Regions from separate parts of the Sporomusa termitida genome, predicted to be linked through region 2. Evidence: riboswitches for the same ligand, from Rfam matches in the RefSeq annotation. Region 2 holds a riboswitch; each other region holds the start of a gene.
The links. Region 2 has a riboswitch for cyclic di-GMP ahead of SPTER_RS22690 (HD-GYP domain-containing protein). Riboswitches for the same ligand answer to the same signal wherever they lie in the genome.
Positions count from the first base shown of each region.

Region 1: linked by a shared signal. The riboswitch ahead of gspE (type II secretion system ATPase GspE) and the one ahead of SPTER_RS22690 (HD-GYP domain-containing protein) in region 2 are both predicted to bind cyclic di-GMP.
Region 3: linked by a shared signal. The riboswitch ahead of SPTER_RS25255 (methyl-accepting chemotaxis protein) and the one ahead of SPTER_RS22690 (HD-GYP domain-containing protein) in region 2 are both predicted to bind cyclic di-GMP.

Region 1 covers NZ_CP036259.1:1,803,305-1,807,576, reverse strand. The annotation lists gene SPTER_RS08115 (type IV pilus twitching motility protein PilT) at 1-289, opposite strand, end outside; gene gspE (type II secretion system ATPase GspE) at 344-2,020, opposite strand; cyclic di-GMP riboswitch class II at 2,124-2,206, opposite strand; gene SPTER_RS08105 (shikimate dehydrogenase) at 2,346-3,212, opposite strand; gene SPTER_RS08100 (carbon-nitrogen family hydrolase) at 3,244-4,023, opposite strand; gene SPTER_RS08095 (YqeG family HAD IIIA-type phosphatase) at 4,034-4,272, opposite strand, start outside.
Region 2 covers NZ_CP036259.1:4,910,056-4,914,327, reverse strand. The annotation lists gene SPTER_RS22700 (MarR family winged helix-turn-helix transcriptional regulator) at 15-440, opposite strand; gene SPTER_RS22695 (MFS transporter) at 452-1,654, opposite strand; cyclic di-GMP riboswitch class I at 1,875-1,958, shown strand; gene SPTER_RS22690 (HD-GYP domain-containing protein) at 2,085-3,164, shown strand; gene SPTER_RS22685 (peroxiredoxin) at 3,202-3,741, opposite strand; gene SPTER_RS22680 (redoxin domain-containing protein) at 4,061-4,272, shown strand, end outside.
Region 3 covers NZ_CP036259.1:1,235,727-1,239,998, reverse strand. The annotation lists gene SPTER_RS05555 (peptidase C39 family protein) at 1-388, opposite strand, end outside; gene SPTER_RS25260 (hypothetical protein) at 471-629, opposite strand; gene SPTER_RS25255 (methyl-accepting chemotaxis protein) at 617-2,443, opposite strand; cyclic di-GMP riboswitch class I at 2,679-2,765, opposite strand; gene SPTER_RS05545 (hypothetical protein) at 3,253-3,588, shown strand; gene SPTER_RS05540 (ASCH domain-containing protein) at 3,631-4,098, opposite strand; gene SPTER_RS05535 (hypothetical protein) at 4,148-4,272, shown strand, end outside.

The sequences.
Region 1 (4,272 bases), 2.1 Mb from region 2:
CCCGGATAGCAATGGCGGCCGAGCCCCGCTGCCGGAATGCGTTTACCCGGAACCGGCTCAGGCCGGGGATGGCAAAGGAAAAATCAAGCTCACCGGTCTGCCAGAATTTCTCCTGCTGTTCCGGCGAGGCAATGGCCTCCAGCATTGTCCGGGTATCCTGCACCGTTAACGGTGCCGCATCAGTCCGGACCAGGCTGCCATTAAGGCGCAGCACGGGCGGTACGCCGACTGTAATATGTACATCAGAGGCTCGTTTCTCAACTGCGGCCCTCAGTAGTGCTTCCATCATCAAGGTATCCTCCATTATCTACGGCAATGACTGCTTACATTTGAAGTAACCGCGCTACAGACCGGCATAGGCCACCCGCATGACCTCTTCCACCGTGGTGAGGCCGGCCAGCGCTTTCCCGATCCCATCCTGACGCATCGACAGCATCCCCTGGCTTTTGGCGGCCAGCGCAATTTCATCGGCCGAGGCCCGCCTGGTAATCAATTCTCTGATGACTGATGTCACCGGCATGACCTCATGAATCCCCATCCGGCCCTTGTAGCCGGTAAAGCCGCAGGCTGCGCAGCCTGTGCCCCGCTGCAGGCATAAGGGCTGGTCCGGGGCCAGGCCGAGAAACAGCCGTTCCAGGGAGTCAGCCGCCGGTGTATAGCTGGTTTTGCATTCCGGGCAGATGCACCGGACTAAACGCTGGGCCAGTACGCCCAGGATGGAGGAAGCGGCCAGAAAAGGCTCGACCCCCATATCGATCAGCCGCGTAATCGCCCCCGGGGCATCGTTGGTATGCAGGGTGCTTAACACCAGATGACCGGTCAGCGCCGCCCGAATAGCGATATCGGCGGTTTCCGTGTCCCGGATTTCGCCGACCATCACAATATTCGGGTCCTGACGCAATATAGACCGCAAGCCCAGGGCAAAGGTCAGGCCGGCCCGGGGATTGACCTGGACCTGGTTGATACCGTCCAAACGGTATTCAACAGGATCTTCCACCGTAATTGTATTCTTGCTGATGGTGTTAATTTCTCCCAGGGTTGAGTAGAGGGTTGTCGTTTTGCCTGATCCGGTTGGGCCGGTGACCAGAATCATGCCGTAAGCCTGGGTGTACAGGCGGCGGAAGGTCTGCAGGTTATCAGGGGCAAACCCCAGCTTGCCGACATCCAGGATGACAGTCTGCTTGTCGAGAATCCGCATAACCACCTTTTCGCCCAGAATGGTCGGCAAGGTCGATACCCGGATATCAATATCACGGCCGGCTTCGGTAATCTTGATCCGGCCATCCTGGGGCAGGCGCCTTTCGGAGATATCCATGCCGCCGGTAATCTTGATCCGGGACACAATGGCGGCCTGGATATCGCGGGTAAAGGACGCCACTTCCCGGAGCACCCCGTCAATCCGGAACCGGACCCGCAGTGTTTTTTCCTGCGGTTCCAGGTGGATATCGCTGGCCCGTTCCCGCACCGCCTGGCTGAACAGCGAGTTAACGATGCCGATAATCGGCGCGTCATCAGCGGTTTGGACCTGGGCCATAGGCGCAGCTTCATCCGGCTTTAACTGATTAACTGCTTTTTCGACTAAGTCATTAACCCCATAGTATTGACTGATGGCCCGCATAATCTCCCGCTCCGCAGCAATAACCGGTTCGACCTCACACCCGGATGCCATCCGGACATCGTCAATGGCAAAAAAATTAGTCGGATCAACCATTGCCAGTGTAAGTCTATGCCCCTCTTTTTTTACCGGGATAATCTGATAGCGTTCAGCCAAAGCAACCGGAATGGTCGCCACAATTTCGCGGGCCAGAGCCATACCGGCAAGCTCCACATGCGGCACACCGAGCTGAAATTCCAGGACCTCGATAATATTGTTTTCTGTTATGTAACCCAGATTAATGAGGACCTTCCCCAGCCGCTCGCCGGTTTGCTTTTGCACAGTCAGGGCTTTGTCCAGTTGCTCCCGGGAGATCAGGCCGGCTTCAATCAGCAGATCACCTAACCGTTTGCGGTTGTTTAACATATATGCGCTCCATTATTTTATAGTCCGCAAAAAACTAATTTTGCTCCCAGTGGCTGAGGTGGTGTAGGAAAAAATGAAAACAACCGGCCAAGCAAAATATAACTATTTTTGCGGCCGGTTGCACTACTCGCTCCCCCTGGTCTAAGTGCCCAAATACAGACCAGAATTCATTGCTCCGTTATGCTGATAACAACAAGGTTGCAGATTTTTTATTAAAGTATATTCGCCTGACAATTTACAATTCCTGCATTTTTTTGTTAAGGTTATATAAACTTTAATAAATTTAAACAGCTATAAAAAGTATAATTGATAATGACTCTCATTGTCAAGATGGATTACCGCTTAATCCTGCCAGTAAGGCCTGGCGCATAACCGGCAGCGGCGCCGGAACCCCTGTCCACAGTTGAAAAGCAAGCGCCCCCTGTTCCAGCAGCATCCCCTCGCCGGTAACCACAGTATGGCCACGCCGGCTGGCTTCGGCCAAAAAACCGGTTTGCAGCGGATTGTAGACAAGATCGGAGATCACTGCTGTCGGCTTAATATGCGCCCAGGCCAGCGGCGGCTGGCTTGCACTGTCCGGATACATGCCTAAGGGGGTGGTGTTGACAATAATATCGGCCTTAGCCACTGTTTCTGCAAATGCCGCTGAGTCCCAGCCGCTGCTGTTCACCGGTGTCCCGGTGCCGGCAAATAGCCCGGCAACCGCGGCTGCCCTGGCCGTATCCCGGGCGCCAATACCGACGGCAGCAATGCCGCCTTCAACCAAACCGGCCACTACAGCCCGGGCGGCCCCGCCTGCCCCCAAAACAACAGCATGTTTCGCCTTGACAGCAACCCCGGCTGACAGCAGTGAGCCGATGTAGCCGCCGGCATCGGTGTTATAGCCAATCAGCCGGCCGGCGCTGATAACGACCGTATTCACCGCCCCTGCCAGGCGGGCACTGTCATCAAGGTCATCAAGGCAGTCAATAATAGCCACTTTGTGCGGGATAGTGACATTAACGCCGCTAAAGCCCAGGGCCGCTAACCCGGTTACCGCCTGGGGCAGCAACGCCGGTGGTGTGGGCAGCGGCAGATAGACATAGTCAAGACCGCTGGCCGCAAAGGCCGCATTGTGCATGGCCGGGGACAGGGAATGACTGAGCGGCCAGCCCAGTAATCCAACTTTTTGTGTTTTAGTCGTTATGATCATAATTTCTCCTTTACTCCGGCCCTATGCCCTTTTAACAGGAATAAAGATCAGGCCGGCGGTCGGCAAAAGTCAGCATATCCTTGCGGGCCCCGGCCACCCGGGCCGGATCGATTTCACCATAAATAATTGTTTCCCGGTCATCCCCTTCGGCGATGATCACTCCTTCCGGATCAACAAGCAGCGAATGTCCGTAAAAAGGGCTGCCTTTATGCTCACCCACACAGTTTACGGCACAGATATACAGGTGGTTTTCAATCGCCCGGGCCTGGACCAAGGTCCGCCAGTGGTGGCCCCGGGCCGCCGGCCATCCGGCCGGCACAAACACAGCCTGAGCCCCCTGCAATGCCAGTGAGCGGAATAATTCGGGAAACCTGAGATCATAGCAAATTGCCACTCCGGCCGTCATCTTGTCCAGTGACAGCAGCCCAAGTTTAGTGCCGGGGGCAAAAAAATGCTCTTCGCCATACATACTGAACAGGTGTACCTTCTCATAGCTGTTAATGATAGTGCCCTGCCGGTCTATTACCATTGTGGTGTTATAGGTCCGGCCATTACGACTGACGGGAACAGAGCCGGCAATGATGTTTACGTGATGTTTGCGGGCAATCCCGGCCAATTGGGTCATCAGCGGCCCGTCGATATGTTCAGCAGCCTGAGCCACATTTTTAAGAGCATAGCCGGTTGTCCATATCTCCGGCAAGATAATGACATCGGCTTTATCAGCAGCCTCTTCAACAAGTGCGAGGCCTTTGTTTTTATTGCCTGCCACATCACCGGCCACGATCTCCATTTGCAGCATTGCGATCTTCATCAATACCCTCCTATAGACGCCCGCTGGCCCGCAACAGGCGGATGGCCAGTTTTTCAAACTGCCGGGTAATCTTAGTGCCGATAAATTCCTGCGACGCCAGCGGCTGCACCCAGATTGTGAATAAACCAAGCCGGTTACCGCCCAGCATATCGGTAAATAGCTGGTCGCCGACCACGGCAACCTCAGCCGGAGTCAGCCCCAGCGTATGTACAGCCTGCCGGAAACCGGTCCGGGCCGGTTTTAAAGCCC
Region 2 (4,272 bases):
ACTGCCCCAGGCCGTTACTTGGAAGGCTGCGCATTATTGCAAATATCTTTTAATATTCCATAACAGCTGTTTAGCCGCTCTTCGCTTAGGCCTGCTAACAGCTGCTGCCGCTGCTGTCTGACAATAGCCTGCCAATGAGTGTACCGGCCCAGGGCTAAGGCAGTCAGCATCACTGTTTTTTCCCGTTTGTTACAGCCTTCCCGCCGCTCTATCAGCCCCTTCCGTTCCAGATTGGCCAGGCTCTTAGATATGGCCGGCGGTTCAATATTCAGATACTTGGCCAAAGCAGTCTGGGACATGGCGCCCTTGGTTTTAACGGTTGTAATAATGGCCCACTCAGAGCTATAAATACCGCATGGCTCCAGCTGCTGGTTCAAGCCTGTAGAAATAATCCGGGTTGTCTGATAAAGCTGGTGAATAATCTTTTCGGTTATTTCCATACACCCTCCTGTCATTTCATTGCCGTAGCTGCACCCTTCTTTTCATTAACATAATAATAACTATAAGCTGCCAAAAATACAAACATCACCCCAGTGGAATATATATACACCGACGCATAGCCTGTTGCGCCGGCCAGCAGCCCCAGCATAATAGCGCCCCCGCCGGCACCAATATCCAATACATTATAGAAAGTCGCACTGGCAGCACTGCGCCGGCTGGCCGGCACCAGATTCAATATCCAGGTTTGCAGAGCCGGGAAAAGGGCGCCAACACCAAAACCATAGAAAACGGCGGCCGCTAATATTGCGGTCAGCGTAGTAGTGGCAGTGAGGATTGCCAGGCCTGCCAAAAATAAAATGGCCCCAGGCAGAATGACCCAGGCCGGGCCTTTACGGTCAAAAATTTTTCCGGTCACAGTACGTGACAGACACATACACAACGTGCCCAGCAGAAAAAAATAGCCAGGGTTTGCTATATTGACCTCTTTGGCAAATACCGCAATAAAAGTAAGCACGCTGCCGTAGCAAATACCAAATAGCATGGCAAGAAACGCCGGAAATCGTGTTCCTCTCACCATAAACCGGTCCCAAACAGACCGGCTTAGGTCTGACCGTACCTCATCAGCCACTGGCATCGCAGGTACAGAGCAAAAGTATACCCCCAGCAGTGCGTGTATCTGGCACAAGGCCGATACGAAAAAAACAGCACCGAAGCCATAACTGTTCATTAACCAGATTCCGGCCGCCGGTGCTACCGCCATAGCCATGGTTGTCCCCATGCCAAAATACCCCATTCCCTCACCGCAGCGGGAAACAGGAATAATGTCGGCGGCAAGTGTAGCATAAAAAGTAGTGGCAATACCGAAGCCAATCCCGTGAATAATCCGGATTGCCAGCAGCCCGCCCACCGAAAGCCACAGATAATAACCAGCCACTGATAAAAAAGAAATTGTAATGCCAATAAAGAGACAATATCTCTTACCAAATTTTTTAATTCCCCAGTCCGTAAACAGGCGAATAAAAATTGCCGAAAATACAAAAATACCGGCTATCAGGCCAACCTGGCCGCTTGTCCCGCCCAGGCGGGTGACATAGAGCGGTATAACCGGAATTAACAATTGAAACCCTGCAAAAAACAAACTATTGGTAAAAAACAAAATCAAAAAATCCCTGGTCCACAACTCTTTCCCTACTGGCTGTAATTCAGTTTTCATATCTTCTTTGACTCCTTGAAAAAAACATTATATATTTATTGCCGCTTATAAATCGCCAATACTTAACTAGTTAAGTATTATTTATGATATTACGCACCGTCCTAGATGTCAATAGGCAAAGACGGCTACTTTAAATTATCATATTTTGTCGAAATAATTAAATTCTTGACAAATATGATAATAAAAGTAATAATATAGCAAGTAATCAATTTACAAAAAAGAGAATAGATGGCAAACTTATTCGAAAGATAAGGACGCAAAGCTATGGGTCTAAGGACATGTCTATGACTGCCAGGTTGCAATTACATTGTAATTATTATTAAGGCATCAGTCTGTCCTCAGACTGATGCCTTTTAGTTTATCTACAATACGGTATAAATTGCAAAGCAGAGTATAACTTAGATACATTACAAATAAGCGAGGCACTTCTATGCAGAAAGTTTCCATCCACAATTTAACAGAAGGAATGACTACCTACACACGCCTGTGTGCCGCAGACGGCCGGGTGCTTTTGGGCAGCCGCATCCGCCTGAGCGAAAGCTACATCAAAAAAATCCATAATTTCGGCGTTTTGAACTTATTTGTAACCAATCCGATTATTGAGCGGATTGGTTTAGTCTACGAAGAAACGCTGCCGGAAGATAAGCGAACAGAAGCGATCAAAATCCTGAAAGCCTCTTTTGATAATGCCAAAGAGGGCAAGCTCATAGATGTACACAGCATTTATATTATGGCCAGGACAATTATCGAAACCATTAGCAGCAACCAGCTCATTCGGCTGGACACCACGGTCACAGCTGACGATTATGTGTATAGCCATTGTATAAACGTAGCGGCCCTGGCGGCGGTTATCGCCAGTGACCTGGAATATAACTCGGCAAAAATGCAAGAACTGGTGATGGGGGCCTTATTGCACGATATTGGCAAAGTGCTGGACAATGGCAGTGTCAGCGAGGAAGACCATCCGCGCCAAGGCTTTGAATATGCCCGGAAACTCCGCGATTATTCCATTGTCGCCAGCCATGTAATATTCCAGCATCATGAAAAGGTGGACGGAACTGGCTATCCACGCGGCCTCAGCGGTGATCAGCTGCATGAATATGCCCGTATTACAGCAGTAGCTGATGCCTATGATACCATCGTCTCCGATTTCCAAAAAGGTCCGGCCCTCTTGCCCCATCAGGCTTACGAAGCCATCATGTCGATGAGTGGAACCTACCTGGACAAAGAAATTGCCGATATATTTTTAGCCAAAGCCCCCCTATATCCGCTGGGAACATTTGTTGTCCTTGACACCGGCTTTATCGGCGTGGTCACCGAAGCCCGGCCAAAATTGCAAGCCAGACCAACAGTAACGGTTCTTACCGATGACCAGGGTAGCTTCCGCGATGAATGGGTAGAGGTCGAACTGGCAAAGAACCTGACCAGCTTTATTAATTATGTTTTGTCCGAAAACGAGGTTCTTACACTGACAAAGCGGTACGAAAACAGGTCCTCTCACCGCAAATAACAGGGAGAGGACCTGTGAATAATCAGGGTAATATGTATTAAAGAGTTTTATCACCAGGATGCCAGTCAATCGGGCAAAGACCGCCGCTTTGCAACGCACTCAGAACCCGCACCACTTCTTCAACACTGCGTCCCACGTTCAAATCGCTGACCACCTGATAACGGAGTATGCCCTCAGGATCAATGATAAACAAGCCTCTAAGGGCAATCCCTTCCTCTTCAATAAGAACACCATACTCACGGGCAACCTGCTTGGTAATATCAGAGGCCAGCGGGTAGTTAAGCTGGCCGCCCAGACCGCCGTCTCCCCGCGAAGCCTTGATCCAGGCCCGGTGTGAGTATACACTGTCAGTGCTCACACCTAGGACCGAAGCTCCCAGACTCTCAAACTCAGCCAGCCTGGCGTTAAACCCCAGAATCTCAGTCGGACAAACAAACGTAAAATCTAGCGGATAAAAGAACAACACCAGCCACTTTCCCTGAAAATCCTCCAGCTTGGCAACCTGGTCAAGAGTTTCCATATCACGGGTAGTTGTCATTGCAAAACCGGGGGCTTTTTGACCAACTTTAACAGACATACATTTCACACACCTTTCATTGATAATGCTTCTCAATTAAATAATATTATTATTTGCTGACTTTGTCAACTATTTCTGCATATATTTTAACCGGAATTTTACCGGCAGATACAGGGGTGCGGCCAGGCTGGCATCACAGCGGCGCAGGTATGCACTCTATCAATAAAATCTGTCAATACGCAGGAATTATCAGGTTATCAGAGAATAATAACCATAGCCTTATGCGATTTGACGATTGCTGGGCTAGCGTTAAGGGAATACTATTAGGCAGTGGTATAAAGACTCTGTTAAATAATCTAATACATAGGAGGTAAATACCATGAAACAGATTACTGCAGGTGATTATGCTCCCGACTTTGTCCTCAAGGACAATCGTGGTCAGGACGTCAAATTATCCGACTACCGGGGAAAAAAAGTGCTATTGTCCTGGCACCCCCTGGCCTGGACCAAGGTTTGTGCCGAGCAGATGAAATCACTGGAAGCAAATTATGCGGAAATGGAAAAATTCAACACCGTTCCCTTAGGACTAAG
Region 3 (4,272 bases), 1.5 Mb from region 2:
AACCGTTGCTCTTTAACCAAGCTTCTATCTGCTGCGGAGGAGTACCGGGGTTTTTATGGCCCAGGCCGCCGGTCCCCATCTCCCGGGCAAGCCGCATTTCCGTGTCATGGTTCATGGCTTCGTCACTTAATATATTATACCAGTGTAACAGCGACATGACAGCCGCCGGACCACAGGTATAGTCAGTTGTTTGCTGATAGCCTTTGACACCCAGGGACAGGTAATAGGGATTGGGTTTCATTTCGTAATAGTTGGCAGCACCGGTTGAGTCTGGACGCGGCAGGGTAGTTACTTCTCCTGCCAGCCGGGCCGTGGTAAGGCAGGCAAGAAAAACCAGGCCAACCAAAATAGTCTTCCAGCGCCCAACATTCACCTGTCTGATAACCATGCAACCCCTCCTTAATTTTATATATGCTTTTGCATATAATTGTAGAAGAGGGCGGCCAAGGGGCGTCAGACCGGAATATTTCTTACACAGCGAATTTATTAACCGCTTCTCTGAGCTCCATTGCCAGTTTAGCCAATACCTGGTTTGACGTTGCAATTTCCTCCATTGATGCCGATTGTTCTTCGGTCGCCGCCGCCACTGTCTGCGCTTCGCCGGCTGTTTTCTTACTCAAGTCATCCATTTGCTGTACCGAACCGACATTTGCCGGCTGCCGTTAGCTATTTGCTTGATGGCGGCAGAGATTTCTCCTATTTGCCCTGATACCTGAGTCACCAGGGCAGTAATTTCCAGAAAAGCCTGGCCGGAGGCGTTAACCACTTCTGCTCCCAGCTTTACTTCGCGTGTTCCTTCATCCATAGCGGTTACGGCTTTGTTGGTATCCTCCTGAATTTCACTGATCAGTGCCGCGATTTTCTTAGCTGCTTCCTGCGACTGTTCAGCTAATTTACGGACTTCTTCGGCGACTACGGCAAAACCCCGGCCCTGCTCACCGGCCCGCGCCGCTTCAATAGCGGCATTAAGTGCCAGCAGGTTGGTTTGCCCGGCAATTCCGGCAATAGTATCTACAATCTGCCCTATTTCTTTCGACCGCTCACCTAAATTAGCGACAACGCCGGCTGAACTATTCACAGTCTGTTCAATATGCGCCATTTGGCTAACTGCTTTATCCACCGATTTATTCCCGGCGGCAGCCTTTTCCCTAGCCTGGGTTGATTGCGCCGCCACTTGATCCACATTAGCGGCGATTTGCTGAATATTATCTGACATCTGTTGTACGACTGCAGAAGTATTGTTTGCTACCTTCAGTTGTTCTTCCATCCTGCTGGAAACATCGGTAATGGAACCGGCTACCTGATTCGCAGCCTGTGACGACTGGTGCGCACCGGCGGTCAATTCCTCGGCCGACGTCGCTACCAGCTCAGACGAAGTGTCAATTTTGCGTACAAGGGTACGCAGATTTTCTACCATGATTTCGAAAGCCCTGGCTAAACGCCCCAGTTCATCCTGGGAATTTACACTAATATTCGTTACGCTGAGATCGCCGCCGGCAACACGGTTGGCCGCGCCTTCCAGTATTTGCAGCGGTCTGGCAATACGCGCAGCGGCAACCAGGATAACAAGAATAGCTGCAATAAGTACTGCAACAATAGTAAGCAATGAAATCCAGGCAAAGGTTCTCAGCTGCGCCCTGGCCTCAGCCGCCGGAACAGTCACGCCAATCGACCAGGAGGTTCCCGTAATTGGCGCATAAGCCAGGTATCTTTCTATTCCCTCATAGTGGTAGCCGGCAATCCCCTTTTCGCCTTGCAGCATCTTGGCCGCAGCCGCCTGTAACGGCGGGGTCGCATGTGGATCATTGTTAATATTAGTTTTGTTTACTATCTCTTTATTGGGATGAACAATAATTGTGCCATCGGTCCGCAGAACATAGGCATAGCCGGTTTGGGCCACCTTTATACCGAGAATGCGTTTTTCCACTTCTTCAATATTGATGGCCCCTGCCAAAATCCCGGCAACGCGGCCATCGGCTTTGATCGGGGTAGCGATAACCACGACCAGCTTGCCGCTTGTCGGCGATATAATCGGGTCGGTAATAAAGGTATTGCCGGCAATCGCACTGGCAAAATACGGCCGGTTGGTTGAGTTGCCGGAGGCACCCCGGGTGTCGATGTAGTCACCGTTGGCATCAGTCCAAAAAATGTTTTCATACAGCTTATTATTGTTAATTTCCGCGCTAATGTAAGCCACCCGGCTTTCACGGCTGCCATTAATCAGCAGGGGCGACCGGGCGATTGCCTCCAGTTCTTTCTTATGCCCCTCAAGCCACATGCCGACTGCTTCCCCATTGGTCTGAGCGGTAAGGGCAAGTTCATTCTCGACATCGTGGGTCAGCATTTTTTGGGATTGCCAGAAGTTAAGCCCTGCCAGCACGCCCAGAGCGATCACAAATAAAGAGATAACTATAGCCGCAAGTTTTGCTTTGATACTTTTCATATTCAACATCTCCATTCGATGTGGTCAGTGATCTTTAGCATACATATGCGCGCTTTGATCACTACCCCTATATCATTGAAAATACCCCAGGCCCCCTTTCGCTGTTCACGCTCTATCGGCTGTGCCTGATCGCCTTTGGTGCTGCTGTGAATAAGCTCCTGCAGGGTAGCACGTAAATAAATCGATAATGCCAGACCTGTCCATGGCAGGCCTGGCATTATCGATTTAGAACCGAATTTGCAACCTGGCAATCATAGGCTTTCCAGCCTTTAGACCCATGGCTTTGCGTCCTTGCCTTTCGACAAGTATGCCGTTATAGGTGCTTACTGTTTATATCGTTTAAAAATTTTAAAAGTTTAGTCATTAAGATGTCTATACTAGTTAAATAGATTATCGTTTTTCTCAATCAGCAGCCTGCGAAATTATCAAAAAATGTCAAACCCCAGTATTTGCCGGCCGGCAAATATGAATTTTCCAGGTAAAGTGAGTACCTTATAACTAGAATTTCCTTGTCCCGGTTTCCAGGAACCGCCTCTTAAGGCGGCCGCTATTCATTGGGCATATTACTAATCGTAAGTTGCCAACGAATGCAAGGGTTGCTCAATGGAGTAATTTGCCTATAAGTATATGATATTTTTCAACTTATTTTTGTTTTGGAGAAAAGTTGATTTTTTTTATCCTTTTTTTAAAATTACAACCTAATTGGAAAATAATAAAAGTTTCACTTTAAAAGAATTTTAAGAACTAATTGTTAAGATAAAGTCGTACCAAACAAGGTACTAAAAACAATTCAGAAAGAGGTTGAAGATATGTTTACTAAAAATAAAACAGTTTTGTCTCTTGCATTAGGATTAGCGATGGTGTACGGTGCCGGCACTATGTCCGCCTTTGCCGCCCCGAATGAGCAGTTACCGGAAAGACCGCCCATTGTTCACAGTCAGGACCAAAATAATCACCCCATCCAACACAAATCAAACTGTGACAAACAACATCCAGTAAATGAACCATGCAACACAAATGGCAAAAAGCCGCTTCCCCCTAAAGATGATCAGGATAAAAAACCGCTATCCAAACAGCACGATAAAAAGAAATCAATCAATCCCGAATTCGAGAATCAACAGGATGTTCCCAAGCGGGACCGATAAACGAAAACAAGAGAAGTGGCTAACCACTTCTCTTGTTTTCGTTTAACAGTGATCCCCGCTTGGCGCCTCCCATTCCCAAAGCCGCTGCCTCCCCTTGGCCGGTACCGGCTCGATTCGGCGCACATTGGCGAGTATCCAGGCATAGCGGCCATGTGTATAATCACCAAACTCAAGTTCATTGCCCATGACCCTCATGTTATTTTCTAAAATAGCGGCAACTCTTTGTTCATTACAGATTTTTAAAGAGGATGTACCTCTAACTTGAAGACAGTCAACTAAATTAGTTATAGCAATCACCGAGCCTAGACGAATATTCAACCAATGTTCAGAAACACAACTTACTCCCAAAGCGGTAATAATAGGCAGGCTATAAAACGCCCTCTTCGTTTCCTTCCCTGCGTGAATCGCAATCCGCCCCCGGTACTTAGTCGACCAGTTCCGTGTCTCGATCTGTTTCGCGCCGCAGGCAATTAGGCTTGCCCACGGCTCCAGGATTGTTATGGCTTTCATTGTTCTCCCTCCAATTCAATTATTACTGCGAGTATGGCTTATCTTATTCATGGAAAAACTAACTTCAACCATTACTCAAAAGAGGTGCATGATGAGCGATCTATATCAAAGCAAAAAAACCGGCAATTCTCCCCGTGTTACCCTTGGTGATCCTAAAGAGGTTTCTAACCAGGA